One region of the Paraburkholderia sp. BCC1876 genome, then DNA from elsewhere that is predicted to be linked to it. Evidence: riboswitches for the same ligand, from Rfam matches in the RefSeq annotation. Region 1 holds a riboswitch; the other holds the start of a gene.

Region 1 (14,446 bases):
CTCGCGTTCGAGCCGCCGCTGAAGATGCGTGCCGTCATGCAGCACCGACGCGTCGAAGCCGTTCGATTGCAGAAACTTGCAAAGCAGATCGCGTACGACCGGATCGTCGTCGACGATAAGGACCTGTGGATTCATGGCGAAATTCTAGACTGGCCCGCACAACGCGCGGCCGACTGTTTTCTTACCAATGCTTACGCTCGCCCGCACAACCTCTGTCGGCTGACGCGCAAGGCCCGCTGCCGAAGGTTCATAGCGTATTTCACGCACGCCATATTTGGCAATGCGCGGCATGCAGCTCAAGTCCATTCAATTCGATAAGCATCGCCAAAAATTCCTCCGAAGAAACAATTTGCGCGTAATTGAAACCGCTCGCAACGGCTCGGAAGAACCGCCGGAAAGCGCGCTTTTCTTCGTGCATCGCTCGCGTGTGCGCAGCGCGATGATTCGTCGTGCAGTACGTTGCGCCGCAAGCCGGAAACAGCCTAACGCCTTGGGCCCACGGCACGCGGCGTGAAATCGAAACCTAGCGCCACGCGAGGCTCATCATGACCGTTCATAACAACTTCAGCTCAACCCGCTTTTCTTCGATGGCGCCGACACCGCCAGCGCCGAAACCTGCTGCTCAAACCAACCCCGCCGCGGCGATGCCCACTCAGGAGGCCGCAGCCGAAGCATTGCCTTCGCTGCCCGCCGGACTCGTTGGGCATAACGTCAACACGACCGCCTGACGCACCGAGGCCCGTGTGTCGACCCCGAGAATCATTGACCGTTTCATTCGTGTCGTTGCGTGGTTGACGCTCGGCGCGGCGCTGCTGCCGTTCGGCGGCTGCGCCGTCGCTGCGCTGCCGTGCCGGCTGACCTCAGCCACGCTGAAAATCGTCCCGGTCGTTGGCCATGCCGCGGCCGCCCCGTTCGACATGTGTTCATCCGCGATCGACTGAATCATGACACTCAAACGGATTGCCTGTGCGTTGGCGCTGTTCGGTGGTTTGTTTTCGCTGGCCGCTTATGCGCAACCGGTCGCGCGTGACGCGAATCCGAACGCGTCCGCTTCGGCTCCTGCGCAGAAGGACGCAGCCGCCGATGCGCGCCGGCGCTCGGCCGCGCAGGACGCGCCGTTCGCATTTCGTGGCGTCGCGCTCGGCATGACGCTCGACGAATTTCGCGCGGGGTCGAGCGTGCGGGCGACGCCCGTGGGCAGCGTGCCGGTCTGCGAGACGGATGTGCAGGCGGGCGCGCTCGGCATGCGGTTGAAGTCGCATGAGAGCTTGACGGTGGCGTGCCGCTGGGCGCATCGCGGCAATGACGGTTGGGCGGTGTCGCAAGCCGTGGTGGACGGCGCGCCGGCGCTGGAGCATGTGCTGCGCTTCGCGCGCGTCGACGGACAAAGCGCGCTGCGTCTGTACGAGATTTCTTTTGTGGTCGACGAGATCACCGCCGAAGACTTGCGCGACGCGCTCGCCGACCGTTACGGGCCGCCGCGCTTCGCGACGCGGAACGTGTCGGCCTCGGGCGCGATGCCAACCTATGTCTGGGAAAACGCGGTGAGTTCGATCACCTTGTGCTTTCTGCCGGGCACGCGCAACGGCACGCTCACCTATCTGCTGAAGGGTTCGGATGCGTGGGTGAAGTCGGTCGTGCGGCAGTGGCAGGCGAGCGGCGCCGAGGCGGGTTGATGCGCGACGTCGGCCAGCGGCGCGTTCGCGCCATGACCCGCGGCCCACGCGAATTTTTCTTCGTGCGATCAGGTTGCACGGCGATCCTGGCGTCCCTTCCCAGCCAGCCAATCCATCAAGCCGAACCGTTCAAGGAGCCTGCATGACTACGCTACCTCTCACGCTCGCGCTGGGCGCGGCGTTCTGTCTCGCGGCCTGTTCGGGCGGCCAGCAGCCTTCCATCGTCGATACGCCGATGGCGCCGCCGCTCGCTTCCGCGTCGCTGAACGTGAATACGCAGGGCGCGATCTATCAGGCCGGCACGCCGCTGCTGCTGTACGAAACGCCGCGTGCGCAGCATATCGGCGATGTGCTGACGATTCGTCTGTCGGAGTCGTATAGCGGCAACAATAGTTCGACGGCGGCGGCGAGCCGGTCGAGCAACATTACCGCCACTGCCGCCGATCAGTCGACTAACGCCGCCGCGCGGCTCGCGAGATTGTTCAACATCGGCTCGGCGAGCACGGACTACAAAGGGCAGGGCAGTCTCACCGACGTGAGCGGCATGACCGGTACGCTGGCCGTGACCGTGATCGGCACGATGTCGACCGGCAACCTGGTCGTGTCGGGCGAGAAGATGATTGCGATGAGCGGTAACCGCGACCGCTTGCGCCTGTCGGGGATCGTCAATCCCAAGGACATCGAGGCGGGCAATTATGTCGCGTCGAGCAAGGTCGCCAACGCGCGGATCGAACAGGCGGGTGCGGGGATGGTGTCCGACGCCACAACCATGGGCTGGTTACAGCGCATGTTTTTGAGCGTGCTGACGTTTTGAGAGTTCGAGGGGTTGAGGGTGTGAGGCGTGATGACATCTGCGCCATCTCTCCTCGCTACGCCAACGGCGCCGCGCTCCGCTCAGCCGCACCGATTTCCCCATCCGGCACGAACACGTATCCGCGTCCCCACACCGTCTGCACATAGCGCGGCTCCGACGGATCGACTTCGATCAGCCGCCGCAGTCGCCAGATCGACACATCGAGACTGCGATTGCGATGCGCCTCGCTATTGCCGTGCAGTTTCTCCAGCAACTGCGCGCGCGTCAGCACCGTCATCGAATGTGTGACGAACACTTTGAGCATCGCGAATTCGCTCGAACGTAGCGTGATGCGCTCACCGTCGCGACGCAATTCACGCGCCGGGAAATTCACTTCGAAACGGCCGAACTTGTACGGCGCGCGCTGTTCCGGCGCGCTCGGCGCAATCGTGCCGCGTCGGCGCAGCACCGTGCGAATGCGCGCGACCAGTTCGCTCGGCTCGAAGGGTTTGCCGAGATAGTCGTCGGCGCCGAGTTCGAGGCCGATCACGCGGTCGATCGGATCGGCGCGCGCGGTCAGGAGAATCACGGGAATATCGTCGCCGGCCACGCGCAACGCGCGCAGCGCACTGATGCCGTCGAGCTCCGGCATCATGATGTCGAGCACGATCAGCGCGGGACGCTCGTCCTGCAATTTGCGCTGCAGCGCCAGACCGTGTTCGAGCGTGGCGACCTTGAAGCCGCGCCCCTGCAGATAATCGCTGACGAGCTCACGTACGACGGGGTCGTCGTCGACGACCAGAATGGATTGGTTCATTCAGGCCATCTTAGTGATCGACACGGAGGGCGCCAAGCGCGTAACGCTTTCGAATCCTTTCCCGTGTAAGAGGCAGCAAGCAGCGTGCTGCGGCTAGTTCGCCTGCGAGGTCTGAATGGTCTGCATCGATTGGCGCGCGAAGTCGCTCTGATCGACCACCATCCGATCGATCAGACCATTGAGTTTGGTCGACGCCGACGAAAAGCGGTCGGTGTTGAGCCCGCCAGTCTGATAGCGCGCGGTGACGAGAATGCGGCCGTTCTGGATGAGCGTCAGATCGATGATCGACAGATACTGGATCGATTCGTCGCTGAACGAGCGGCGGCCGTAGTCGATCGCGGCGTTGTAGACGAGCCGCGCCTCGCAACCGGCGGGCGAGGTGCCCGGATTGTAGACGTCCGAACGAATGCCGCGCCGGTCGAGCGCGAGTTGCAGCGCCGGCACGAAATCGCCCACCGACACCGTCTGATTCACTTCGATGCAAACGTTGCGCACATCGGCCGGCCGGCCGTTGACGAAGGTCGGCGACGAGTAGTTTGCTGCGATCGCATAGCCGGCCTGAATCACCGAGCCGGTGGCATCGGCGGCCTGGATCAGCGTCCACGCGCAGCCGTTCAGGCCGACCGCCAGCATCGCGCCGACGGCCAGCCGCGCGCACGGCCGCCGCGTGACGAGCCACGCGGTGCGCGTGGCGCATGAAGCTCGCGTGAAGGTGGCGGCGCGCATGCTCGGCATGAAGGTCATGAGACGGTGCCTTGTGGCGGTCAAAGGAGGCGGCCGTGCAGCGCGCAGCGCGGTGAATCGCGACGGCCGGCGGTGCGCGCGTTCGGGCTCACGTGCAGGTGCAGTTGCAGGTTCACGCTCAGCGCGTGACGCGCAGACGCAATTCGTTCTGCCCTTGCACGCTTGCCGTGATGCTGACGCGTCGCGCGGCGGCGGTCGTCACGATGAAATGCTGACGTGTCGGCGTGTTGAGGTCATGCACGACGTTCGGGAAGCAGGCCGCGACATCGGCGCCGAATTCTTCGAGCGGATCGGTGATCACGCCGTCGGCTTGCCAGTGCGCGCGCCAGTGGCAGTCGTACGCGTGCTGGCTGGCGCGGCAGTCGTCCGCGTCCGACAAGCCAGGCAGCCGCGCGGCCGGTTGCGCCTGCAACTGTTTGAAGTCGCGGGTGTCGACGATGTGTTTGAGCGCGGGGCACACATCCGCGGGTTCGTCGGTCGGGGTGGTTTGCGCGGCGTGCGCGGCACTCGTCAGCAGCAGCGCTGCGCCAACAGCCAGCGCGAGGCGGCGGGTCAAAGGATGGGAGCGGCGATCGAATGACATGAGCGAAGAGTCCGGTAGCGTTGAATGACGTGGCGTGCCGCACGAGGTTTGGCACGCGTAGCTATCGTCGCTGGAGGAGCACGTGTTCAAAGCGCGGAACAGCTTGCCGGCTTCGCAAATGCTTTCGAACTCTTTGCGGGTCTTTCTGGATGTTGCGGCGGTGGGCGTTTTCAGCCCAACGTGAGGCCGCCGTCGACGTGAATCACCTGGCCGGTGATATGCCGTGCTTCGTCGGAAAGCAGGAACGCGATCAGCGCGGCGATATCCGCCGGCTCGGCGACGTGGCCCAGCGGCGTCGCCTGTGCCGCGTGTTGCCACACCGATACGTTATTGGCACTCGGGCCGCGATCTTTACGGGTATAACCCGGCGCCACGCAATTCACGGTCACGCCATGCGGCGCAAGTTCGGCCGCCGCCGTTTTCGCTAGCGACTCGAGCGCCGCTTTCGCTGCCGCCGTCGCGGCGAACGGCGCATCCGCGCGATAGCGGTGCGCGACGAACGAACTGAGCGCGACCACGCGGCCGCGCCTGGACGTTTCCAGCGCGGGCGAAGCGCGTTTGACGAGCGCCGCGAACGCCGCCGGCATGGCGGCCCAGGCGGCGCTGAACGTATCGGGATCGAGCGCGTGCAGCGTTTGCCGCTGAGCGTGGCCCGCATTGGCGACCAGTTGATCGAGTGCGCCGAAGCTGGCCAGCGTTTGATGGATCAGATGTTCCGCCGCGCCACGCTCGGCAAGGTCGGCGCACAGCGTTGCGCATTGCGCGCCGCTCGACTGGCAATCGGCGGCCACTTGCGCGAGGCGTTCGCGCGACGCCTCGTCGGCGCCGCGAGCGTGCAGCATCAGCGCCGTGCGCGGCGCGGCAATGCGCCGGGCCAACGCCGCGCCGATGCCGGAGCCCGCGCCGGTGATCAGCACCACGCGATCGAAGCCGGCGGGACTCGGCACGGTCATGCCGCGACCGCTTCGCCCGAACGTTCGACGTCGAGCGTTTCTTCATGGAACGCCGCCAGCGACTCGCGATGCGCGACGCTGACAATCGCCGCCTTCGGCAGGCGCTCGGTGAACAGACGGTAGAGCCGCGCTTCGTTCTCGGCGTCGAGCGCGCTGGTCGCTTCGTCGAGGAACAGATAGTCCGGCTTGTGCAGCAGCACGCGCGCGCCGGCGAGGCGCTGCTGTTCGCCCGGCGACAGAATGCGGGTCCAATGCCCCGATTCCGCCAGCCGGTCGGCGTACTCGGACAAGTGGCAGGTGATGAGCGCTTCGCGGCATTCGTCGTCGGTATAGGTGTCGGCCGAGGACGGGTAGGTGAGCGCCGCCTTCAGCGTGCCGATCGGCATGTAGCTGACCTGCGGGATGAACATCATGCGGGCGTTGACCGGCGCGTCGATCGAGCCGTCGCCGAACGGCCACAGGCCGGCCAGCGCGCGCATCAGCGTGCTCTTGCCCGAACCGGACGGACCGCGCACCAGCCAGCGCGAGCCCGGCCGGATCGCGATATCGCGAATACGCGACAGCGGATTGCCGTTCGGCAGCGCGAGCTTGAGGCCTTCGGTGGAGAGCTTGTCGGCGTCGACGTAATGCAGGTTGATGCCGCCGTGCTCGGTGGCCGGCGAGACCGATTCCTTAAAGTGCGGCGAGTGCAGAATGCGCTTGAATTCACGCAACCGGTTCACGGTGGCGCGCCATTCGACGAGGCTGCCGTAACTGTTGATGAACCACGAGAACGAATCGCTGACGGTGCCGAACGCGCTGGAGATCTGCATCAGCACGCCGAACGTGAAGGCGCCGGCGAAGTAGCGCGGCGCGGCGACCACCAGCGGAAAGATGATCGCGATCTGTCCGTAGAAGCTGAGCACGAAGGTGAGCCGCTTGGTGTACTTCATCACCTGCCACCAGTTGTCGCGGATGCGCCCAAACAGCGAGTGCGTGCTCGTCTTCTCCGTTTCCATGCCGTTGTAGAAGGCGATCTGTTCGGCGTTTTCACGCAGACGGATCAGGCCGAAACGGAAGTCCGCCTCGACTTTCTGCGCCTGGTAGTTGATCGGCACGAGCGGATGGCCGACCTTCTGGATGATCAGCGAGCCGATCACCGCGTAGAGCGCCGCGGCCCAGACCATGTAGCCGGGAATCTGCACCGGCATGCCGCCGAGCGAGACGGTCAGGGCACCGCCGATCGTCCACAGGATCGTGATGAACGACACCAGCGTGACGACCGTGGAGAGCAGGTCGAGTGTCAGTGACAGCGTGCTGGTGGCGAACGATTGCAGGTCGTCGCTGATCCGCTGGTCGGGGTTGTCGGCGAGGCGGTCGCGTTCGATCCGATAGAAGGCGCTGTCGTGCATCCACTCGTTCAGATAACGCGTGGTCAGCCACTGGCGCCAGCGGAAGCCGAGCATCTGGCGCAGATACCGCCCGTACACCGCGAGGATGATGAAGGCGAACGCGAGTACCGAGAACACCATCAGCAGGTGCGGGAAATCGTGGACGTTCTTGGTCTGCAGCGCGTTGTAGAAGTCGGCGCTCCAGCGGTTCAGGCGCACGTTGATCCATACGACCAGCAGGTTCATCACGATGATCGCGATGAGCAGGCCCCAGGCCGTTTTTCGTTCTTCGGAGACCCAGTAGGGTTTGATCAGGCTCCAGGCGGAGATCTTTTCGTCCGGCGGCAGCGCGGGGCTGGCTGAGGTATTCGGTGTCATGAGCATCCTGAAGAAGTGCTGGCCTGCATGCCCGGGCGTCGTGCTCGACGAACGCTCGTCCGGGCGAGCGTCCGATTCTGGCGCGTGGCCCTTAAGCGAAAATTAATTTGCGCCGCAAGGCTTCGCTGCCATGCTGTGACGGCGCGGGCGGCGGTTTATGGAATGCGTGCCGAGCGCGCCGTGCCGTCGTGACATGGGCTCGTTGCATTGTGCCAGAGCGCCGTGTCGGGCCGCATCGACAACATAAAAGAAGGTGCCGGATCAAACTCCGCGCGAACACGCCGGGCGCTGGTTTGCGGGCGTCGCGGCTTTTATGGTCTAATGGCCTTCGACGAAACAGGGGTGCTTTGCCCACAGGCGCGCATGATTTTCATGCCGTAGCGGCAAGGCTGAGAGAGACCCTTTGCACCCGATCCGGGTAATACCGGCGCGGGAAGTTTCCGGAAGCAGCCAGTCTTCCATTCCCCGCCGGGGTGGCGTACGTCATCAGAACGTGCGTCGTGCCCGGCCGGCCTTACCCGCCGGTTTCGTCCTGGGTACGTGCGTTTTTCTGCCGTACGGAAAGGACTCGATGACCGCCTATTCTTCAGTTATGTGTTTTGCTCTTCGTCACGCCGCTGTCGGCGCGCTGTGCTTTAGCCTGTCTAGCCTGATTGAACATCGTGAAACGGAGCGTGCGCAATGAGCCGTTCCGCGCAACCCGATTTCGCCGTCCTCGGTGGCGGCCTGTGCGGCCGGCTGGTCGCGTGGCGTCTGGCGGGCCAGGGGCTTCGCGTGGCGCTGTACGAGCGTGGCGATGCCGCCGGTTCGCAAGCGGCCGCGTGGGTCGCCGCCGCGATGCTGGCGCCGCTCGCCGAAGCCGCCAGCGCTGAATTGCTGATCACCCGTCTCGGCGCGAGTTCGCTCGATACGTGGCCGCAAGTGCTGGCCGAGTTGCCCGAGCCGGTGTTCTTCCAGCGCAATGGCACGCTGGTGGTCTGGCATCATGCCGATCGCACCGAAGCGCCGCTGTTCGAGCGCAGGGTGCGCTCGAATGCACCGGCTGACTTGCTGGACGGCGGCTTCGTCACGCTGGCCGGCGCGCAGCTCGGCGCCGCCGAGCCCGCGTTGGCCGGACGCTTCAACCAGGGCTGGTTGTTGCCGCGCGAAGGTCAACTGGATAACCGCCAGGTGCTGGCCGCGCTGGCCGCGGGCCTCGCACAACGCGGTGTCGAGACGCACTGGAATACGCCGGTCGACGATCATTCGCTGCCGTCCGCGCGCATCACGATCGACTGCCGCGGGCTCGGCGCGAAGCCGGTGCTGCCCACGTTGCGCGGCATTCGCGGCGAAGTCGCGCGAGTGCACGCGCCCGGTATCAAACTGACGCGTCCGGTGCGCTTGCTGCATCCGCGTTACCCGCTGTATATCGCGCCGAAGCAGGACGATCTCTACGTGATCGGCGCTACCGAAGTCGAAGGTGAGGACATGTCGCCGGTCAGCGTGCGCTCGGCGCTCGAACTGCTGAGCGCGGCGTTTTCCGTTCACCCAGGCTTTGGCGAGGCTCGTATCCTCGAACTGAATTCGCAGTGCCGCCCGACGTTGCCGGACCACCGTCCGGCTTTGCTGTGGGATGGCGCGCAGACACTGCGCGTGAACGGCCTGTACCGGCACGGCTACATGATCGTGCCCGAAGTCGCCGACGAAGCCGTGCGCTTCGCCGCGGCGCTGCTCGACGGCCGGATCGGCGACGCCGATGCGTTCGCCGACTGGCAACGCGACGCGCGCTGGAGCGAACTGTTCCAGCTGGATTCCACGCGGGAGCCGGCATGAGCGTTGCGCGTTTTGTCGTGTCTGGCCTGACGGGCCTGACACGATTTAACGCTACACGCTCTGTTGTTCCCGCCATCGATTGAACCGTATTCGAACACCATGAACATTCATATCAATCAGAAGCCGTTGTCGTTGCCCGAGGGCGCGACGGTCGCCGATGCGCTCGCCGCGTTCGGCGCGCGGCCGCCATTCGCGGTCGCGCTGAACGGCGATTTCGTGGCGCGCACCCAGCATGCGGCGCGCGCGCTGCAGCCGGGCGACAAGCTCGACGTCGTGCAACCCGTGGCCGGCGGTTAGGGCCGCCGCTTACACCGCGAAGCTACCTACCGCTACGCCTCGCCACGACCTGCCGGAGACAAGGACAATGCCCATCACTTCCCCCCAAACCGCCGACGCGCTCACGCTCTACGGCGAGACCTTCGCAAGCCGCGTACTGCTCGGCACCTCACGCTATCCATCGCTGCAATCGCTGTCCGATTCGATCGACGCCGCGCGCCCCGGCATGGTGACCGTCGCGCTGCGCCGGCAGATGAACGAAGGCGGCGCCGAAGCCGGCTTCTTCGATCTGCTCAAGCGCCACGGCGTGCCGCTGTTGCCGAACACGGCCGGTTGCCTGACCGTCGGCGAGGCGGTCACGACCGCGCACATGGCGCGCGAAATTTTCGAAACCGACTGGATCAAGCTCGAACTGATCGGCGACGACTACACGCTGCAGCCCGACCCGGTCGGGCTGATCGAAGCGGCCGCGCAACTCGTCAAAGACGGCTTCAAGGTGCTGCCGTACTGCACCGAAGATCTGGTGATCGGCCGCCGTCTGCTGGACGCCGGCTGTGAAGCGCTGATGCCGTGGGGCGCGCCGATCGGCACCGGCAAGGGCGTGATCAATCCGTACGGCTTGCGGGTGTTGCGCGAGAGGCTGCCGGACGTGCCGCTGATCGTCGACGCGGGCCTCGGCGTGCCGTCGCACGCGGCGCAAGTGATGGAATGGGGTTTCGACGGCGTATTACTGAACACGGCCGTTTCGCAAGCCACGCATCCCGACGCGATGGCGCGGGCCTTCGCGCTGGGCGTCGAGGCAGGGCGCCAGGCTTTTCTGGCGGGGCCGATGGCCGAGCGCGAAAGCGCGCACGCCAGCACGCCGGTGGTCGGCATGCCGTTCTGGCATCAGGACGGGGGCGGCGCATGACGCAGACTTTGGCTTTGTCGGGCCGCGACCTGTTCTGGCCGCCCGCCGATGAACTCACGGAAGCCGCCGAGCGGATTCGCGGCCGCCTCGGCGACTGGCCGCCGACCCACGCGCCGTGGCGCATCTGTCTGACCGCGCCGGACAAGCCGAACGGCGGCGACCTGATCGTGATCGCCGACGCGCAGCAGCACGGCGAGCAGGTGGCGCGCTGGCAGGTGCGGGGCGCCGGTGTGATCGAGGCCGCACAGAACCGGGCCGTGCTGCATCTGGGCGGCGAAACCTACCGTCTGGAAGGCCATCTGTCGGAAGACTGGATCGCCGCGCTGGCCGCGTTTCTGGATTGCGGTTTCGATCCGCACGACGCGCTGGTGCTGGCGCTCGCCTGGCGTGACGGCGACGAAACCCGCGCCGACGACGCCTTTCCGTCCGATCTCGGCCATTTCCCGCGCATCGCCGGTTTGCCGGACGCGCCGGAGCCGGCCTTCCCGCCGTGCCCTGCGCGGCTCGGTCTGTATCCGGTGCTGCCGAGCGGGGAATGGGTCGAGCGGATCGCCGGCTTCGGCGTGAAGACGATCCAGTTGCGCCACAAGTCGGCCGAACCCGCCGACGAACTGAAGCACGAGATCGCGCTGAGCGTGGCGGCCGGTCGTCGGCACGACGCCCAGGTGTTCATCAACGATCACTGGCAAGCCGCGCTCGACGCGGGCGCCTACGGCGTCCACCTCGGCCAGGAAGACGTGCACACCGCCGATCTGGCGGCGCTCGCCGCCGGCGGCATTCGCCTCGGCCTGTCCACGCACGGTTTCTACGAGATTCTGAGGGCGCTGCATTTTCGCCCCAGCTACATCGCGGTAGGCGCGGTGTTCGCGACCACCACCAAGGCCATACCGACTGCGCCGCAGGGACTCAACCGTCTGGCGCGTTATGTGCGCCTGCTCGACGGCGTCGTGCCGCTGGTGGCGATCGGCGGTATCGACCTGCAGGTGCTGCCGGACGTACTGGCTACCGGTGTGGGCGGCGCGGCCGTGGTGCGCGCGGTGACGGAAGCGGCGGATCTCGCCGCCGCCGTTTCTGCACTGCAACACGCGTTTACGCAATAATCGTCACGCTTCGTAAAGGGACAGGGCACCTCACGGCAACTTTTGCATGATGGCCCTATAATTCGGCCTTCCGTGTAAAAGGACTGTCAGTTTCGTGTCTTCCTCCCCCGAGACCTTACTCGAGCTGCGCGACGTCGACTTCGGTTATGGCGACCGGCTCGTTCTGTCGAACCTGAACCTGCGCTTCAAGCGCGGCCAGGTGGTGGCCGTCATGGGCGGCTCGGGTTGCGGCAAGACCACGGTGCTGCGTCTGATCGGCGGTCTGGTGCGCGCGCAACGCGGCCAGATCCTGTTCCAGGACCAGGACGTCGGCCAGCAAACGCGCGACGGTCTGTACGCGCTGCGCCGCAAGATGGGCATGCTGTTCCAGTTCGGCGCGCTGTTCACCGACATGTCCGTGTTCGAAAACGTGGCCTTCGCGCTGCGCGAGCACACCGATCTCCCCGAAGACCTGCTGCGCGACCTCGTGTTGATGAAACTCAACGCGGTCGGCTTGCGCGGTGCGCGCGACCTGCTGCCGTCGGAGATTTCGGGTGGCATGGCGCGGCGGGTGGCGCTGGCGCGTGCCATTGCGCTCGACCCCGAACTGATGATGTACGACGAGCCGTTCGCCGGCCTCGATCCGATTTCGCTCGGCATTACCGCGAACCTGATTCGCGCGCTGAACCAGGCGCTGGGCGCGACTTCGATCCTCGTCACGCACGACGTGCCGGAGTCGTTCGCGATTGCCGACTACGTGTATTTCCTCGCCAACGGCGGCGTGCACGCCGAAGGCACGCCCGAAGAGTTGCGCGCGTCCACCGATCCGACGGTGCGCCAGTTCATCGACGGCGCGCCGGACGGCCCGTTCAAATTCCATTACCCCAGCAAGACGCCGCTCGCGGCGGACTTCGGCATCGGCGGAGGTCAGTCATGATCAGTGCGATCGGCCGCTCGGTGATCGGCGGGCTCGGCACGGCCGGCTACGCCACGCGTTTCTTTATCCGGCTGGTGCTCGAATTCTTCCCGTTGTTGCGTCGTCCGCGTCTTGTCACGAAGCAGATCCACTTCGTAGGTAATTATTCGCTGGTGATCATCGCGGTGTCGGGGCTGTTCGTCGGCTTCGTGCTCGGCTTGCAGGGTTATTACACGCTCAACCGCTACGGCTCCGAACAGGCGCTTGGGCTGCTGGTCGCGCTATCGCTGGTGCGCGAACTCGGGCCGGTGGTCACGGCGCTGCTGTTCGCCGGCCGCGCGGGCACGTCGCTGACGGCCGAGATCGGCCTGATGAAGGCGGGCGAGCAACTCACGGCCATGGAAATGATGGCCGTCGACCCGGTCAAGGTCGTGGTGGCGCCGCGCCTATGGGCCGGCATCATCGCCATGCCGGTGCTCGCGGCGATCTTCAGCGCGGTGGGTATTCTGGGCGGTTATGTGGTGGGTGTGTTGCTGATCGGCGTCGATTCCGGCGCGTTCTGGTCGCAAATGCAAGGCGGCGTCGATGTCTGGCGCGACGTCGGCGCCGGGGTTATCAAGAGCGTGGTGTTCGGCCTCGCGGTGACCTTCGTCGCGCTGTTTCAGGGCTACGAAGCCAAGCCGACGCCGGAAGGCGTATCGCGCGCCACGACCAAGACGGTCGTGTATGCGTCGCTGGCGGTGCTCGGCCTCGACTTTCTGCTGACCGCACTGATGTTCAGCTAAGACTGCGTTCGGGCGTTTCCAGCCGGCGCTGCGTCATGAGGCGCGCGCGGCGGGTAGCGTTGACGGCGCTGCGGATTCACTTTGGGATGACGATGAAAAAGACTGCTCTCGACTTCTGGGTCGGCCTGTTCGTGGTGTTGGGTTTCGTGGCGTTGCTGTTTCTCGCGCTGAAGGCCGGCAACATGAGCTCGTTGTCGTTTCAGGCAACGTACCCGGTCAAGCTCAAGTTCGACAATATTGGCGGACTGAAAGCGCGCGCGCCTGTGAAGAGCGCGGGCGTGACGGTCGGCCGGGTCGCGTCGATCGGCTTCGACAGCAATGCCTACCAGGCTGTCGTCACGATCGATATCGACAAGCAATACCCGTTTCCGAAAGATACGTCGGCGAAGATCCTGACCTCGGGCCTGCTCGGCGAGCAGTACATCGGGCTCGAACCGGGCGGCGACAGCGAAATGCTTAAAGCGGGCGACACGATCTCGATGACGCAATCGGCCATCGTGCTCGAAAACCTCATCGGACAGTTTCTGTATAGCAAGGCCGCGGATTCGGGCGCGTCGAAGCCTGGCGCGTCGCCGGCCGCACCGGCGCCCGCGCCGGCCGCACCGGCGCCCGCGCCGGCGGCTCCGGCAGCGAGCTTGCCTGCGTCCGGCGCCGCCGGCCAATAAGGAGAATAAAAAATGCAGACCTCACATACCGAGGGCGCGCGCGCCTTCCAGATAGGCAAGCTGGCGGTCGCGGCCATGCTGCTCGCCGGCTGCACCACCGTGCAGACGCCGACCAAGGGCGATCCGCTCGAAGGCCTGAACCGCACGATCTTCACCGTCAACGACAAGCTCGACCAGTACGCGTTGAAGCCGGTCGCCAAGGGCTACGTGTTCATCACGCCGCAGCCGGTGCGCGACAGCGTGACGAACTTCTTCTCGAATATCGGCGACGTCTACATCGCGGCGAACAACCTGCTGCAGTTGAAGATCACCGACGGTGTCGAAGACATCATGCGGATCGTGATCAACACGGTGTTCGGCGTAGGCGGCCTGTTCGACGTGGCGACGCTCGCGAAGCTGCCCAAGCACGACAACGACCTCGGCCTGACGCTCGGCCATTACGGCGTGCCGGCGGGTCCGTACCTCGTGCTGCCGCTGTTCGGACCGAGCACGGTGCGCGACGCGGTTGGCTCGATCGGTAATTACTATGTGAACCCGCTCAGCTACATCCATCCGGATGGGTTGAGCTGGGCGCTGTACGGCATCAACGTGGTCAACACGCGCGCGAATCTGCTGAACGCGAGCGACGTGCTGGAAGGCGCCGCGCTCGACAAGTATTCGTTCGTGCGTAACGCGTATCTGCAACGCCG
Region 2 (14,446 bases), on a different contig from region 1:
TTTCGACGAAACAGTCGCCGGCAAGAAACTGCGTGTTCTCCGGGCCACGTGGGTTCAGGTGACGGCTCACCGGATCGGCATTGCCGAACGGTGTGGTCGAGAACACCAGGCCAAGCCATTCGTGCAGCGTCAGAAGCAATCTGAAGCACTCGGCAGGCAACCTGAAATCCGGGTCGGCGAACAGCGTGGACGACGCGCTCGCGAGACGGCTGCAGAAGCGTTGGCGCTGCTCGCTGGGCGTGAGGTCGAGCATGCCCGACGCCACGAAGCGGTGGTCCAGCTTGCCGCCGTTCTGCTGCAACAGCGCCAGCGCGGCGACGAGCTGGATCGACGCCTTGACATGCTGACGCGTGTAGACGAGTTGCTCGAAGTGGTCGAGCGAAAAGGTGGTTTCTTGCATCAGGCGATGTTCTCGAGTTACGCATGACTAACTAAATCGAAACGACGTTAGTCGAAGCCTAAGATTATCGCAGCCGATGGCGTTCAAATTAACCCGTCCCGCGGATTCGAGAAGTTTCCGCGTCTGAAAGCGCCGTCTCGATGCCGCATGTAGGGCGAGTCTGTCAGAGCCGCCCTCAGGTTCAGAAAGCGTAATAAGGCCCCGGTCCCGCTGACGTCACGCGTGCCGAGATGGCTGTGTAGACACGTCGTCCGTAGAAGAACGGCAGGCCCCAGCCGAAGCTGCTGCCGGCCACGCCGGCCAGGTTGTCGAAAGCATTGTTCGCCGAGGCAAACAGCACGTTCGAATTGCCGATCTCGAACGACACCGGGTTCGACGTGCCGTTCGTGCCGGAAATCGCGGCATTGGCGGCTTGCGTTGCGCTGGGGCAATACCAGAAGCCGCACTGCGGCAACTGCGTACTGCTGAAGAAGAGCCCGTTCGAGCCGCTGTCGATATAGCTTTGCGAGTAAGTTTGTCCGGCGCTGGTGGTGACCACGTAGCCCGTCTGCGAATTGGCCTTGACGACGCTGGCGCCCCCGAGCGTGTTGTTCGCCTGGGTGTCGATGCCGAAGATCAGCGAGCCGGCGACGTTGGCCGCGCCGCTGTCGGCGATGGCTGGCAGGTCGATCACGACGCCGTTGTTGTCGAGCGCGAAGCGGCTGACCGGGTTGGTCACCTGCTGCGCGAGGGCCTGAGCGCTCGCGACGCAGGCGCCGTCCGCGTCGCAACGGTAGTACCAGTGCGGCAAGGCGGCATTGACGCAGCCGGCGCCGCAGTCGGCTGCGAACAGGCCGACGCCGAGAATGCCGTTGGAGCGCAGGCTCGCGACCGTCAGCATGGCCGGCCCGGAGCCGGCGCAATCGGCGGGGACGGTCGGCGCCGCCGGGTCGGAGATCAACTGGATCGGGATCGACGCGGCCAGTTGGCCGGCCATGCGCACGTCCGCGCTGCGCACCGCGCCCCACGCGTAGCCGCCGCCGAACACCGCGCACTCGCCGGTGATGCCGCCGCCCGACGCGATCGCCGCGAGCGGGAGGCTCGCCGGCAGCGCCGAGGCCAGAATCCGCAAGCCGTGCGAGCCGGTGTCGACCTGAATATTGTCGATGGTCGCGCAGTTGTCGGTGCCGGGCTGGCAGACGGTGACGCTCGTCGTCAGCATGTTGCGCGTCAGGCCCGGCGCGGTGGTGACGGCGATCGGCTGGACGTTGGCAAGGGTCGATTGCGGCACCGATGTGCTGGCGGCGGGCGTGGACGCGCCGGCGGGTGCGCTGGCGGCGAGCGGGGCAACCGCGCCCGTTGGGGTGGCGCTGGTCGACGTGCTGCTGCCGCCGCCTCCGCCGCCGCAACCCGCGAGCGCGGCGCAAACGAGGACCAGCGTAAGCAAAGAGAAGGACGGGGTCATGGTGCGAGAGGTCTCCGGCGCGTTATTTTTTGATGGGGGCTGGCTTGGGGGTTGGGGCCTGATACACGGTGGCCGGATATGGCCCGCCGCCGTCCGCCACGCCCCGTCACCGAAAATCGTCAGCGGCGACGCCGGCCGGCAACGCCGACGGCAGCCACGCCCGTCCCACATAGCCGCGCATCGGGCCGCCGGATTCCACGATCACGTCCGGGCGCACCACGCGCGACGCGTGCAGATTGCCGCTCGCCGTCGACGCCGCGGCGCCGTTGCGGTACGACTCCGCGTACGGGCCCAGCAGCGCCTGCAGATCCGGCATGGTCGGGCCTTGCCACGCATAGGCGACGATCCGCCCGGTGCTGGTCGCGTACTCGTTGACGGTCGTCGCGCCGGCATCGGTCAGCGTGCGCAGGCGCAGCGCGCCGTTCAGCAGGGTTTGCGGCGCGGCGCCGGTCGAATCGGCCTGGAGCGGCATCGCGCCGCCCAGTTCGGCGTGCGCGGGGACGTTCGCGCAGAGGAGAGGAATGGCCAGCGTCGAAATGCTCAGGGCCTGACAAACACGCGTTTTTTGCATAGCAGTCGATCTCGCGAGGGAAGCGCTCAAACTTTATTGAGACGTCCAATTCAAGATAACACTGAGGTTTCCTGATCTTCGTCCGGCGGGCGATTCGCTGGATCGAGTAGTCTCAAAATTGACGTGCGAACCGAACGCAAAAAGCCTTTAAAACAAGGATCTGACGCAGATGGGGGATACGTCTGACAACGAATTAGGAAACGTGGCGGATTGTTAAATACGCCGCGCGAAAGCAGGTTGAAAACGATCGCGGCTGAGTTTTTCCCCGTGACAGAAAACGCCTTGCGAGCGTCGCGAAGACGCAGGACAAACGGGCTGCGACCGAGGCTCGACGAGCCCGCGCGAGCTGCTCATTTCTCGGGCAAACCCCACTTTTTGCACACGACTCGCCGGGATCGGTAAAATGTTGGGTTGATCCACGGAAACTTGCCGTGGCGTAGCGGAAGGATTCCCCGAACATGACTGATCTTCGTCTTACCAAGCGGTTTGCAGTAATGCTGATGGCAGGCGGTCTGGTCGCCGGCTGCGGCACGTCGTCGCCGACCAAAATCGACTACAAGAGCGACTCGAAATCGAAGCAGGTGTCACTTGCCGTCCCGCCGAACATGATCGACGAGACGGCCGATCAGCGTTCGTTGCCTCCGCAAGGCGGCGAAACCTCGTTGTCCACGCTCAAGCAGGTTCAGGCGCAAGCGCCGTCGCAGAATGCCACGGTGGTGGTGCCGCCGGTTACCGGCATGCACATCCAGCGCGACGGCACGGAAAGCTGGCTGGTGATCGACAACAAGTCGCCCGCGCAGGCCTGGGCGCAGATTCGCCGCTTCTGGCAGGAGCAGGGCTTCCTGCTGGTGGTCGACCAGCGCGACAAGGGCGTGATGGAAACCGACTGGAACGAAACCCACGCCCAGATCAACGACGGCCTGATCCGCAACACGCTGTCCAAAGCCATGGGCAACAGCTACGTGAGTTCGGAGCGCAACAAGTACCGCACGCGTCTCGAAACGTCGCCGAGCGGCGGCACGTATGTGTTCATCAGCCAGAAGGGGTTGCGCGAGGCGGTCACCGGTCCGAACAACGATTCGACCAAGTGGGAAGCCAAGCCGAACGATCCGGGTCTCGAGCAGGAATACCTGAAGCGCCTGATGGCGACGCTGGCGCTGGCTGACTCGCGCAAATCGGGCGACACGCAAAGCGCGGATCTGACGCCGGCCGGCGCGCAAACCGCGCCGAACGCGGCTACCGCGGGCGCCAAGTCGGCGGCAGCGGCCACCGCGGCGCAAAATGTCGCGCTGTCGGCGCAGCAGCCCATGCCGGACGCGGACTTGCCGAACACGCAGGCGCAGTTCTCGTCGACCGAGCTCACGCTGGGCGAGCCGTACGACCGCGCGTGGTTGCGCGTGGGCCTTGCGCTCGACCGCAGCAACTTCACGGTCGACGACCGCGATGCGAGTCGTGGCCTGTACTTCGTGCGCTATGTCGATCCGAAGGATCTGACGTCGGCGGAGCAGGGCTTCTGGAGCCAGATTTTCCACGGCAAGAAGGAAAAGGTGGCCAAGCAGTATCTGGTGAACGTGCGGGCGGTGACGCCTAACCAGACTCGCGTTGCCGTCGTCAACGACAAGGGCGATGTGGATCAGGGCCCGCAGGCCAAGCAGATCATGAGTCTGATGGTCGACCAGTTGCACTGAGTCTCAGCCGCCGTGCCTGCCGCGAGCGGCGGTCAAGCGCGGTAAGGCACGGCAGGCAGCCACAGCAGTCAAAAAACCCGTCCGGGATTCGTCCTGGACGGGTTTTTTTTCGCCCGCGAGTATTGCCGCGCACTAACCCAGCGCCGGGTGAATCCGCATCTAACCGCCGACCCCACGGCACTCCTGGCACCGAGCACGTGTTTTGCTTGACTCCGACATACCGGGATGGCCCGGCAATCAACCGGAGTTGGCCATGTTCGACGTGATTCCTTACTGGATGTGGGCGGCGAGCTTGCTCGTCCTGGCGCTCGTGTGCGGCGCAGCGTTGAACCCGCGTGAATCGCGGCCGCCGGCGGGGCTGCGTCTGCGGCACAGTACGGCGCAGCGTCCGAAGTGGCCCGGCCATTGAACGCCGCCGTGCCGGTCGCGTATGAATCGAACGTATACGGCCGCCATGTGCGGCCGCGTGTAACGTGACGTTACCCCGGTGACGTAACTGCCGAAGCCTGTTCCAGCGCCTTCCTCGCCTCACCCTCTCGCGATAAATTCCAATAGAAATCAAACGCTTGCGAGATTTCTCCGCTGACTTCCAGCAACTGGCACACAAGCTGCTTTTATAGACTCATGGGGCCGGACTGTTAAGCCGACGTGGTTTTCCAGGCAGGGGTTCCAGACGATTCCAGCATCGGACGATAAACCAGTGCTGAACCCGATGATGGCCTGCGCGCAGCGCGCGCGGCCTCGGTGGCCCCGTCGCCTATCCTCGTAGGGCGACGGTTTCGCCCGCACTCCGAAAGAGTGCGGGCTATTTTTTTGGCGACGCGCAATACGTAGCCGAGCGTGGCCGACTGTGGCTGAACGTGGCCGATGAAGACGCAAACAACAAAAAACAAGACAACGTGACGAGCGCCGAACCTTGTTCGAGCCCGAGCCCGACCCAAAATCCGGCTTCAGGTATCAGCGCGACGCGGCCCGACCCACGGCAGCCGCTTGATGACGCCAGTGGCGAGCGCGGTGCCGACCAGAATCACGCCGCAGCCTTCCAGCATGCCGGGCGACACGCTTTCGCCGAGAAACAGCGCGCCCCACAGGATGCCAAAAATCGGAATCACGAAAGTCACCGTGATAGCGCGCGCCGGTCCGGCCACCGCGATCAGATGGAAGAACAACATATACGCGACGCCGGTACATGCGACGCCCAGCGCGATCACCGCGCCCCATGCATGCAGCGAGATCGGCGCGGCCGGCCAGTAGATCACCGCGAGCGGCAGCAGCACGATGGTGGCGCCGGTCATCGTGCCGGCGGCGACGGTGAGCGCATCGACGCCGGTCAGATGGCGCTTGGTGTAGTTGGCGGCGATGCCGTACAGCAGCGTGGCGCCGAGCGCCGCGCCGGCCGCCAGCGCGGTGGTCAGCGGCGTGGCCGCCGAACTGCCCGGCGCGGCGATCTGATCCCACACCAGCATCAACACGCCGAGAAAGCCGACCACGAGACCGAGCGTGCGCAACCCGCTCAGCCGGTCGCGCAACCAGACGAACGCGACCAGCGCGCCCCACAGCGGCGTGCTCGCATTGATCACCGAGGTAACGCCGGCCGACAGCGTCAGCTCGGCGTACGCGAACAGGCAGAAGGGCGCCGCCGAATTCAGAATCCCGACCACCAGCAGGGGAAAGGCGCGCGTGCGCAGGATCGTGGCCGATTGCTGCAACGGCCGTCGCGCGATCAGCACGATGATCAGGAAGGCCGCGCCGATGCCGACACGCAGCGCCATCAGCGGCGCGACGCCGAAATCGGCCACGCCGACGCGGATAAACAGAAAGGACGCGCCCCACAGGGCGGCGAGAATCAGCAACTGGAGCAGGTTTTTAGCATTCATCGAAGTGGCGCCGCGCGCGGTTGAGTCGAGACGCCAGCGCATCGTAGCAGCGCGATCGCGCGAAACGTTTCAGCCTGGAACGAAACGGCAAGATGCAGGAGAGTGGGGCGTCGGATAAGGAGAGCGTAAGCGCTGGCGAGGCGTATGCAAAACGAGCAATTCTCACGCTGATGTGAGAAAAATTACGATGTGATTGGCTGCGCAGATAGAGGAGCCGCAGTCAGGAAGGGGACGTGCCGCGAGGTCGTGAATTATTTTGCGGTATCGCCGAATTGCTGAAGTACGGGAATACGGAGATACGGAATCACGGAAGTCGGCAGCGGATAGGCCGCGAATGGCCAGCGGCCGACTTCCTCCCATCTTCCTAATGCGGAATAATCCCCTGCAACACATTCTGTTGCAGCCACACCAGCACCCCGAGCAGCACCGTCAGCAGAATCGAATGCTTGAAGGTCCGCGCGAACACCACGCCTTCCTTGCCTTTGAGTTCGGTGGTCGCCACGCCGGTCGAGATGTTTTGCGGCGAAATCATCTTGCCCATCACGCCGCCCGACGAATTGGTCGCCGCCATCAGGATAGGATTGAGATTCAACTGATGCGCCGCCACGACCTGCAGGTTGCCGAACAGCGCGTTACCGGACGTATCGCTGCCGGACAGAAACACCGCGACCCAGCCGAGGAACGCCGACACCAGCGGAAAGAACGGCCCGACCGACGCCGCGCCCAGACCGAGCGTATAGGTCAGCCCCGAGTAGTTCATCAGATACGCCAGCCCGACGATGGTCGCCACGGTCAGAATCGCGATCCGCGTCTGCACCCACGTGTCGGCGATCGCCTTGCCGAACTCGCTCGCGCTCAGCCCGACCACGAACGCGGTGATGATCGCCGCGACCAGAATGGCGGTGCCGGTGGCCAGCGGCTGGAAGTCCCACACGGCGCCATACGGCGTGTTGTACAGCGTGATGAACACGGCCTTGTCGAGTCCGGGCCACGGCACCTTGACGTCGCCGATCAGGAAGATCTTCGCGATGGTCCAGATGATCACCACGACCGACACGATGATCCACGGATACCACCCCTGGCCGCCGCCGATCTTGCCGCGCACCTCGCCAACCCGGTCGATGTTGATCGCGAACTTGGGATCCACCGCCGGCCGCCAGACCCGCAGGAACGCGATGGTCAGGATCAGCGACACCATCGACGACAGCACGTCGGTCAGGCTGTAGTTCACATAGTTCGACGCGACGAACTGGGTCAGCGCGAAGCTCGCGCCCGACACCAGCAGCACCGGCCACACGCGCAGCATGTTGCGAAAGCCGGCGTACACGCCGATCACATAGAAGGGCAGCAGGAACGCGAAGAACGGCAACTGGCGGCCGACCATCTTGGCGAGCGAATCGGCCGGCAGGTGCGTAACCGCGCCGAGCACGGTGATCGGCACGCCGAGCGCGCCGAACGCGACCGGCGCGGTGTTGAAGATCAGCGTGAAGGTGAGCGCTTCGAGCGTCGGAAAACCGAGCAGGATCAGCAGCGAACTGGTGATCGCGACCGGCGTGCCGAAGCCGGAAATGCCCTCAAGCAGCGCGCCGAAAGAGAAGCCGATCACCACCAGCACGACGCGCCGGTCGTTCGGCAGATTGTCGATCATCCACATGCGGAAGGCCGCGAAACGCCCCGAGCGCTGCGAGATGTTGTACAGCAGGATCGCCGTGAACACGATCCACATAACCGGCCAGCAGGCGAACACGACGCCGTTGGCGACCGAGCCGAAGGCGAGTCCCACCGGGAATTGCCAGACGAAGATCGCCACGATCAGACCGACAATCAGCCCCGCGAGAGACGCCTGCCAGGCCGGCCGTCGCGCCCAGCCGAGCAGGAGCAGCACCACAATGATCGGCAGCGCGGCGACCAGGAACGAGGGCAGCAATGAGTTGCCGACCGGAGTGAGTAGTTGATGAAACATCGCGTCTCCTTCGTTGTTGTTCGGACTCGACGCGGCACTGCGCACAACGGGGCGCGTCGTTAGGACGGATGGCGTCGGCGGCAACGGTGAGGTCGGCCGGGGCGCTTATTTAAACGGGTACTGCGTGCGGTTCTACAGAAGCATAGAACTCGGCTGGGGCAGGTCAAGAAGGGAAACTACGGGCGCGCGGCGGAGACGGGACAAGGATGCGCGTCGCCTGACGGTTTGGGCGACGCGTTGAGCATGACAGGGGTGTCGCGCGGCGCTTCAGACGGCCGCGCGAGCGTAGGTTAAGGGTTCACGAACGGAACCGGCGACCCGATACGCGAGCAGAAGCGGAGAAAGGGAGAAGCGGAGAAGACCGGCGCCAACCCGTGCGAATTAGCGCCCATCAGCACCCATCAGCACCCATCAGCACTGATCAATGCCAGTGGCCGTGCCCGCCGCCGCCCCAGCCGCCATGGCCGCCCCAGTAGCCGCCGAAACCGAAGCCGATCGACACCGACGGCCCATACCAGCCCGGATAGCCGCCGTAATAGGCTGGGTAGGCCGGATAGACCGGCGGCGCATAGTAGGCGGGATAAGCCGGCGCGACATAGACCGAGGGAGGCGGAACCACTGCGGTCGCGTAGGTGGCCGGCGGTACCTGCTGGGCCGCCCGCGCTTGCGACTGCGCTTGTTGCGCCTGTTGTGCCTGCAGTTGCTGCTGTTGTTGTATGGCGGCGGGATCGTTCTGCGCCACGCCCAGATCCTGCTGGGTAGCGCCGGCGGGGACCGTCGCGTAATACGGCGAGTAAGCGCCCGGATAGTAGCCGTACGGGTAATAGCAACCAGACAGCGTCAGCACGCAGACGGCGCCGCCGAGGGCGATACCGGTTTGCGAAAGACTGGACAAGCAACGGTAAAGACCGCGCGGCAGCCGTTGGCCGAACGCACGGAACGAATTGACGACGCGGGACTTCATGACGCGCTCCTGGTTATATCGAACGCCGGCCGGCGGCGTGATCCCATGAGCTTACGCCGCGAGGATGCATGCAGGATTGCAAAACCGTAACGGCTTATTTCAGGTCATTGCAAAACATGGACGAGGCGGCCGACCGGTGTCGCCAATGTCGGCCGCTCGCGTGCCGCCGCTCGCGTGCCGCCGTTACTTGCCCACCTGATTACCGATGATGCCGCCCGCCGCCGCACCGCCCACCGTCGACAGCGCATTGCCGCCGATCGCCGCGCCCGCCGCGCCGCCCAGGCCCGCGCCGACGGCCGTATCGCGGCCTTGCCGGCTCATGTCGCCACAGGCGGAAAGGCTGGCCACCACGGCGATGAGTGTGGCAATCGCACTGATTTGTCGGATCGATTTCATGATGCTGACTCCCGTGGAAAGTGAGTTGTTCGTAATCCAGCGTTTCCCTTCTGTCAGCATGCGGCGTGCCTGCTGTTAAGCCGCTGAACGAACCGATCAACCAGAAAGCCAACGAAAAAACCAACAAAAAAGCCCGCGCAATGGCGGGCTTCGGTGCTGCAGTACAAAGTCGTGCGCTCAAGGGCGATGCAACCGCATCACCCGCCAAACGCTTCAACCATTATTGACGCTGATAAATTTCCGCGCCTTTCTTCATGAACTCGATCGACTTCACTTCCATGCCTTTCTTCAACGCTTCGTCGTCGGTGACGCCTTGTTGCGCGGCGAACTCGCGGACGTCCTGCGTGATCTTCATCGAGCAGAAGTGCGGACCGCACATCGAACAGAAGTGCGCGACCTTGGCCGAATCCTTCGGCAGCGTTTCGTCGTGGAATTCGCGTGCCTTGTCCGGGTCGAGACCGAGATTGAACTGGTCTTCCCAACGGAATTCGAAGCGTGCCTTGGACAGCGCATTGTCACGCACCTGCGCGCCCGGATGGCCCTTCGCCAGATCGGCGGCGTGCGCGGCGAGCTTGTACGTGATGATGCCGGTCTTGACGTCGTCCTTGTTCGGCAAGCCGAGGTGTTCCTTTGGCGTGACGTAGCAGAGCATTGCCGTGCCGAACCAGCCGATCATCGCCGCGCCGATGCCCGACGTGATGTGATCGTAGCCCGGTGCGATGTCGGTGGTGAGCGGTCCCAGCGTGTAGAACGGCGCTTCGTCGCACCATTCCAGTTGCAGGTCCATGTTCTCCTTGATCAACTGCATCGGCACATGGCCGGGGCCTTCGATCATGGTCTGCACGTCGTGCTTCCACGCGATCTGCGTGAGCTCGCCGAGCGTCTTCAGTTCGCCGAGCTGCGCTTCGTCGTTCGCATCGTAGATCGAGCCGGGACGCAGGCCGTCGCCGAGCGAGAAGGCCACGTCATAGGCCTTCATGATTTCGCAGATGTCTTCGAAATGCTCGTACAGGAAGCTTTCCTTGTGGTGAGCCAGGCACCACTTCGCCATGATCGAGCCGCCGCGCGACACGATGCCGGTCATGCGCTTGGCCGTCATCGGCACGTATTGCAGACGCACGCCCGCGTGAATCGTGAAGTAGTCGACGCCTTGCTCGGCCTGTTCGATCAGCGTGTCGCGGAAGATTTCCCACGTCAGGTCTTCCGCCTTGCCGTTGACCTTTTCGAGCGCCTGATAGATCGGCACCGTGCCGATCGGCACCGGCGAATTGCGGATGATCCACTCGCGCGTTTCGTGAATGTGCTTGCCGGTGGACAGATCCATCACCGTATCGCCGCCCCAGCGGATCGCCCACGTCATCTTGTCGACTTCTTCGCCGATCGACGACGTCACGGCCGAATTGCCGATGTTCGCATTCACCTTCACGAGGAAGTTGCGGCCGATGATCATCGGCTCGCTTTCCGGGTGATTGATGTTGTTCGGGATGATCGCGCGGCCGCGGGCGATTTCTTCACGCACGAATTCCGGCGTGATCGCAGTGAGGCCGTTCGGACCGAACGCGCTTGCGCCGAACGCCTGGCCCGGATGCTGGCGGCCCATCATCGCGGCGAGCTTTTCGCCGTTCGGGCCACTTGTCTTCAAGCTTTCCAGATACTCGGCGCGGCGCTGGTTCTCGCGAATCGCGATGTATTCCATTTCCGGCGTGATGATGCCCTTGCGTGCGTAGTGCATCTGCGACACGTTCTGGCCGGCGATCGCGCGGCGCGGCGTGCGGTGCAGGCCCTGGAAACGCAGCTCAGCGGTGGCGGTATCAGCGGCGCGTTCGCGGCTGAAGTCACTCGACAGACCCGTCAGCGCTTCGGTGTCGCCGCGCTCTTCGATCCACGCCTGACGCAGCGCGGGCAGACCGGCGCGAATGTCGATTTTGGCGTCCGGATCGGAGTAGGGGCCCGACGTGTCGTAGACATAGACCGGCGGGTTCTTTTCGCCGCCGAAGCTGTCCGGCGTATCCGATTGAGAGATTGCGCGCATCGGCACGCGGAGGTCGGGACGCGAGCCGGTCACGTAGATCTTGCGGGAATTCGGCAGCGGCGCGACAGCGGCTTCGTCGACGTGCGCGTCGGCGGAAAGGAATTTCGGGTTGGCGTTCATGCGTTTATCTCCTAGGTTGACCGGAGTTGGCGCTTGAATGCCTATTCCGGTCCCATGCCAAAGCAATGTGGGGCGGCTAAGCAGGAGACGAGACGGAAGAAGTCGGAAATCGCGAGAGATGAAACAGTAGACCAGGTGCGAATTCCGTACGCTTCCCTGCGCTGGCATTATCCAGATCAGGTTCAAAGGGTATTTCTCACCCACGCAGCACGGACCTCCAACCTCCGTGCGACGCAGGACCCCCGCGTTAGCAGCGCACACGATACACCGGCCGGCCGCTGCTTGGCAACCCGTCTTGAAAAGTCGGATACCGGGTATCACCGCGGGTATCACCGCGGCTAACACTGTCACTGGCCGCGACCTATTCTTCTAGAGATAAGCCCGGCAGCCATGCTGCGGCGCAACGATTCGCGCCGCGGCGCGGCCGATTCACAGCGTGAAGTCGTCGGCGGCTTCGGGTTGAAACAGGATCTTCTCGAGCTTCAGCACTTTCTCCGCGCCGCTGGGCGGCGTGAAGCGGATTTTCTCGCCGCGTTTGGCGCCGAGCAGCGCGAGGCCGAGCGGCGAGAACACGTTCAGACGGCCGCGCGCGAACTCGGCCTCGGGCGGGTAGACGACGGTCCACGTCATCTGCTCGCCGCTGGTTTCGTCGACGAGAATGGCCTGCGAATTCATCGTGACGATGTTCGCGGGAATCTCGCGCGAGTCGACGATCACGGCGCGTTCGAGGACCTGGTCGAGCATGTCCTGCAGCCGGGCGTCGGCGCCGCGCGCGGCCGCGTGCTTCTCGAGACGGGCGACGTCGAGTTCGGTGAGGTAACAGGTTTTCGTCTTCTTCACGACGGTACTCCAGTGCGATCTGCGGGTAAGGGAAAAGCGAGCGGATGAGATCGGCCCGGAGCCCGACAACGCGGCTCAGGCAAGGGAGCGAGCAGCGTTAGATCGGGCGCCGGGCGGCGGAGAGCGGGAGAAGTCGGGGGAGTGTTCGGAGAAGCGTTCGGCGAAGCATTCGGGCCGGCTCGCCGCTGCGCTGCGGGGCGAATTCCTTGTGCGCGCAACCGGTTGCGCGGCAAGGGCGCAAGCGGGTGTGGGCAGGGGAAATCGGAAAGCGCATGGGGTTGGCCGGCAGGGTTCGGGATCGAATGGGTCGGCGCCGCGGGTGCATCGAAAGCGGCGCATTTGAAAGGAGAATGTTAGCACGGGGTCTTGAATCGCTTCGTTCGACGCCGCGACGAGCCGTCTGCGTGGCGCCGGGGTCGGCCACTCGCACGCGCGTCATTCAAGGCAGAGCGAGCCGGTGCCGTTAACGCGCCTGTCAGACGGGCCGTACCCAGCGTGACGATGTCGCGCTGCGCAGCCCGCCGATGACGCGATGCGCTGCGATTCGACGCGGCTAAGCGGCTTAAGGAGAGAGGCTGATGAAAACGGCAACTGGGCGGTTTGTGGCGCTCGGCGCGGCGGCAACGCTGGCACTGACGACGGCGCCGCTGGCGGCGTCGGCGTCAGAGGGCGGAACGATCACGTTGTCCGGCGCGATTGTGGCGCCGCAACTGGAAGTGTCGGCGGCGCCCGTTGCGCCCGGCGCACGGGTTGGAACTGCGGGGGCGCTGCAAGGCTTGCAAGGTTCCGCGGTGACGCTGACGTTCAGCGGGCCGCCGGGGGTGACGGCGGGTGCCGACGTCGCGTTGCAGGTGAACGGCGGCGCGGGCTCGAGCTTGAACTCGGGCGACAGCGTGACCACGCGCTTCGTCGAGCGCGACGGCCGGATTGCCGCGGCGACTCGCGACGGTCACTACAAGGTCGGCCGTGAAGGCGGCGTGATGTCGCTGTCGCCGAAACACGTTACGCCGGACACGCGCGTGACGGTGGTGATGAGTTACGACTGAGCCCCTCGCGCCGGGCGGCTGGGCCGATAGAAATAAATTTGGAAAAGCCTGTCATAAGCGGCCGGGCGGTTCGACAAACGTGCAGACCCTGATGGGAGCACGTCATGCAAACCACTCGTACCCGCCGCGCTGGTTACCGGCTATTAACGCAGTCAGCAATGCAGCCGCTCATGCAGCCGCTCATGCAGCCGCTCACTCGGCCGCTCACTCGGCCGCTCACTCGGCCGCTCACTCGGCCGCTCACTCGGCCGCTCACTCGGCCGCTCACTCGGCCGCGCATGCAGCCGACCACGCGTCCTTTACGCCGCCTGTTCACGCGAGCCATCGCGTGCGTGGCCGCAGTCAGCCTGCTTGCGGCCAGCGGCCTCGCCAACGCGGCCGCCGCCGTCTGCAGCGCGCACAGCCCGGCGCACCGCGTGGCGCTGGTCGAGCTGTACAGCAGCGAAGGCTGCAATAGTTGCCCGCCCGCCGACAACTGGCTGAGCCAGTGGAAAAACAGCGGCGCGACGCAAAGCATCGTGCCGCTCGCGTTGCATGTGGATTACTGGAACAGCCTCGGCTGGACCGACCGGTTCTCGCAACATCGCTTCACCGAACGGCAGCAGACGCTGACCGACCTCGCCGGCGGCCACACCATCTATACGCCGGAAATCTTCGTGTCGGGCCGCGAACTGCGTAGCTGGTCGCAACGCGACAGTTTCGACAGCCGCATCGGCAAGGTGGTCGCCGAACCGGCGCAAGCGAACGTCGCGCTCGAACTGAATCCACAGACGCCGGGCGCCTTCAATGTCTCCGCGCAATTCACCAGCAAGGCCGCGGACACCTCCGGGCAACTCAACGCCTACGTCGCCGTGTATGAAAACGCGCTGAGCTCGCACGTCGGCGCCGGCGAGAACAGCGGCGCCACCTTGCATCACGAGCGGGTGGTGCGGCAATGGATCGGGCCGGTGCCGCTGGTCGGGGGCAATGCGCAGATTCACCGCGACGTGCGCGTCGACGCGACGGGCGCCGATGCCGGCGGCAACGCCGACCGTTTCGGCGTGGTGGCTTTCGTCGAAAACGATGCGACCGGCGACGTGCTGCAAGTGGCCGAACTGGCCGCCTG

What was found. Region 1 has a riboswitch for thiamine pyrophosphate ahead of HWY05_RS34675 (FAD-dependent oxidoreductase). Riboswitches for the same ligand answer to the same signal wherever they lie in the genome.
Region 2: another riboswitch for thiamine pyrophosphate. It lies ahead of thiC (phosphomethylpyrimidine synthase ThiC); the one in region 1 lies ahead of HWY05_RS34675 (FAD-dependent oxidoreductase).

Annotation. Positions count from the first base shown of each region.
Region 1 covers NZ_CADFGI010000015.1:79,634-94,079, reverse strand. The annotation lists gene HWY05_RS34725 (response regulator) at 1-135, opposite strand, end outside; gene HWY05_RS34720 (hypothetical protein) at 546-728, shown strand; gene HWY05_RS34715 (DUF6726 family protein) at 774-941, shown strand; gene HWY05_RS34710 (hypothetical protein) at 945-1,676, shown strand; gene HWY05_RS34705 (flagellar basal body L-ring protein FlgH) at 1,819-2,490, shown strand; gene HWY05_RS34700 (response regulator) at 2,546-3,286, opposite strand; gene HWY05_RS34695 (hypothetical protein) at 3,380-4,030, opposite strand; gene HWY05_RS34690 (hypothetical protein) at 4,149-4,613, opposite strand; gene HWY05_RS34685 (SDR family oxidoreductase) at 4,784-5,566, opposite strand; gene HWY05_RS34680 (ABC transporter ATP-binding protein/permease) at 5,563-7,314, opposite strand; TPP riboswitch at 7,643-7,767, shown strand; gene HWY05_RS34675 (FAD-dependent oxidoreductase) at 7,996-9,126, shown strand; gene thiS (sulfur carrier protein ThiS) at 9,226-9,423, shown strand; gene HWY05_RS34665 (thiazole synthase) at 9,497-10,312, shown strand; gene thiE (thiamine phosphate synthase) at 10,309-11,412, shown strand; gene HWY05_RS34655 (ABC transporter ATP-binding protein) at 11,507-12,328, shown strand; gene mlaE (lipid asymmetry maintenance ABC transporter permease subunit MlaE) at 12,325-13,092, shown strand; gene mlaD (outer membrane lipid asymmetry maintenance protein MlaD) at 13,185-13,757, shown strand; gene HWY05_RS34640 (VacJ family lipoprotein) at 13,770-14,446, shown strand, end outside.
Region 2 covers NZ_CADFGI010000006.1:183,978-198,423, forward strand. The annotation lists gene HWY05_RS22600 (glycosyl transferase family 1) at 1-400, opposite strand, end outside; gene HWY05_RS22605 (DUF3443 domain-containing protein) at 582-1,844, opposite strand; gene HWY05_RS22610 (DUF2844 domain-containing protein) at 1,951-2,415, opposite strand; gene bamC (outer membrane protein assembly factor BamC) at 2,874-4,103, shown strand; gene HWY05_RS22620 (hypothetical protein) at 4,357-4,512, shown strand; gene HWY05_RS22625 (DMT family transporter) at 5,054-5,980, opposite strand; gene HWY05_RS22630 (L-lactate permease) at 6,345-7,943, opposite strand; gene HWY05_RS22635 (hypothetical protein) at 8,365-8,907, opposite strand; gene HWY05_RS22640 (glycine zipper 2TM domain-containing protein) at 9,091-9,303, opposite strand; gene HWY05_RS22645 (hypothetical protein) at 9,369-9,530, shown strand; gene thiC (phosphomethylpyrimidine synthase ThiC) at 9,524-11,455, opposite strand; TPP riboswitch at 11,591-11,709, opposite strand; gene HWY05_RS22655 (GreA/GreB family elongation factor) at 11,885-12,295, opposite strand; gene HWY05_RS22660 (hypothetical protein) at 12,874-13,341, shown strand; gene HWY05_RS22665 (DUF1223 domain-containing protein) at 13,620-14,446, shown strand, end outside.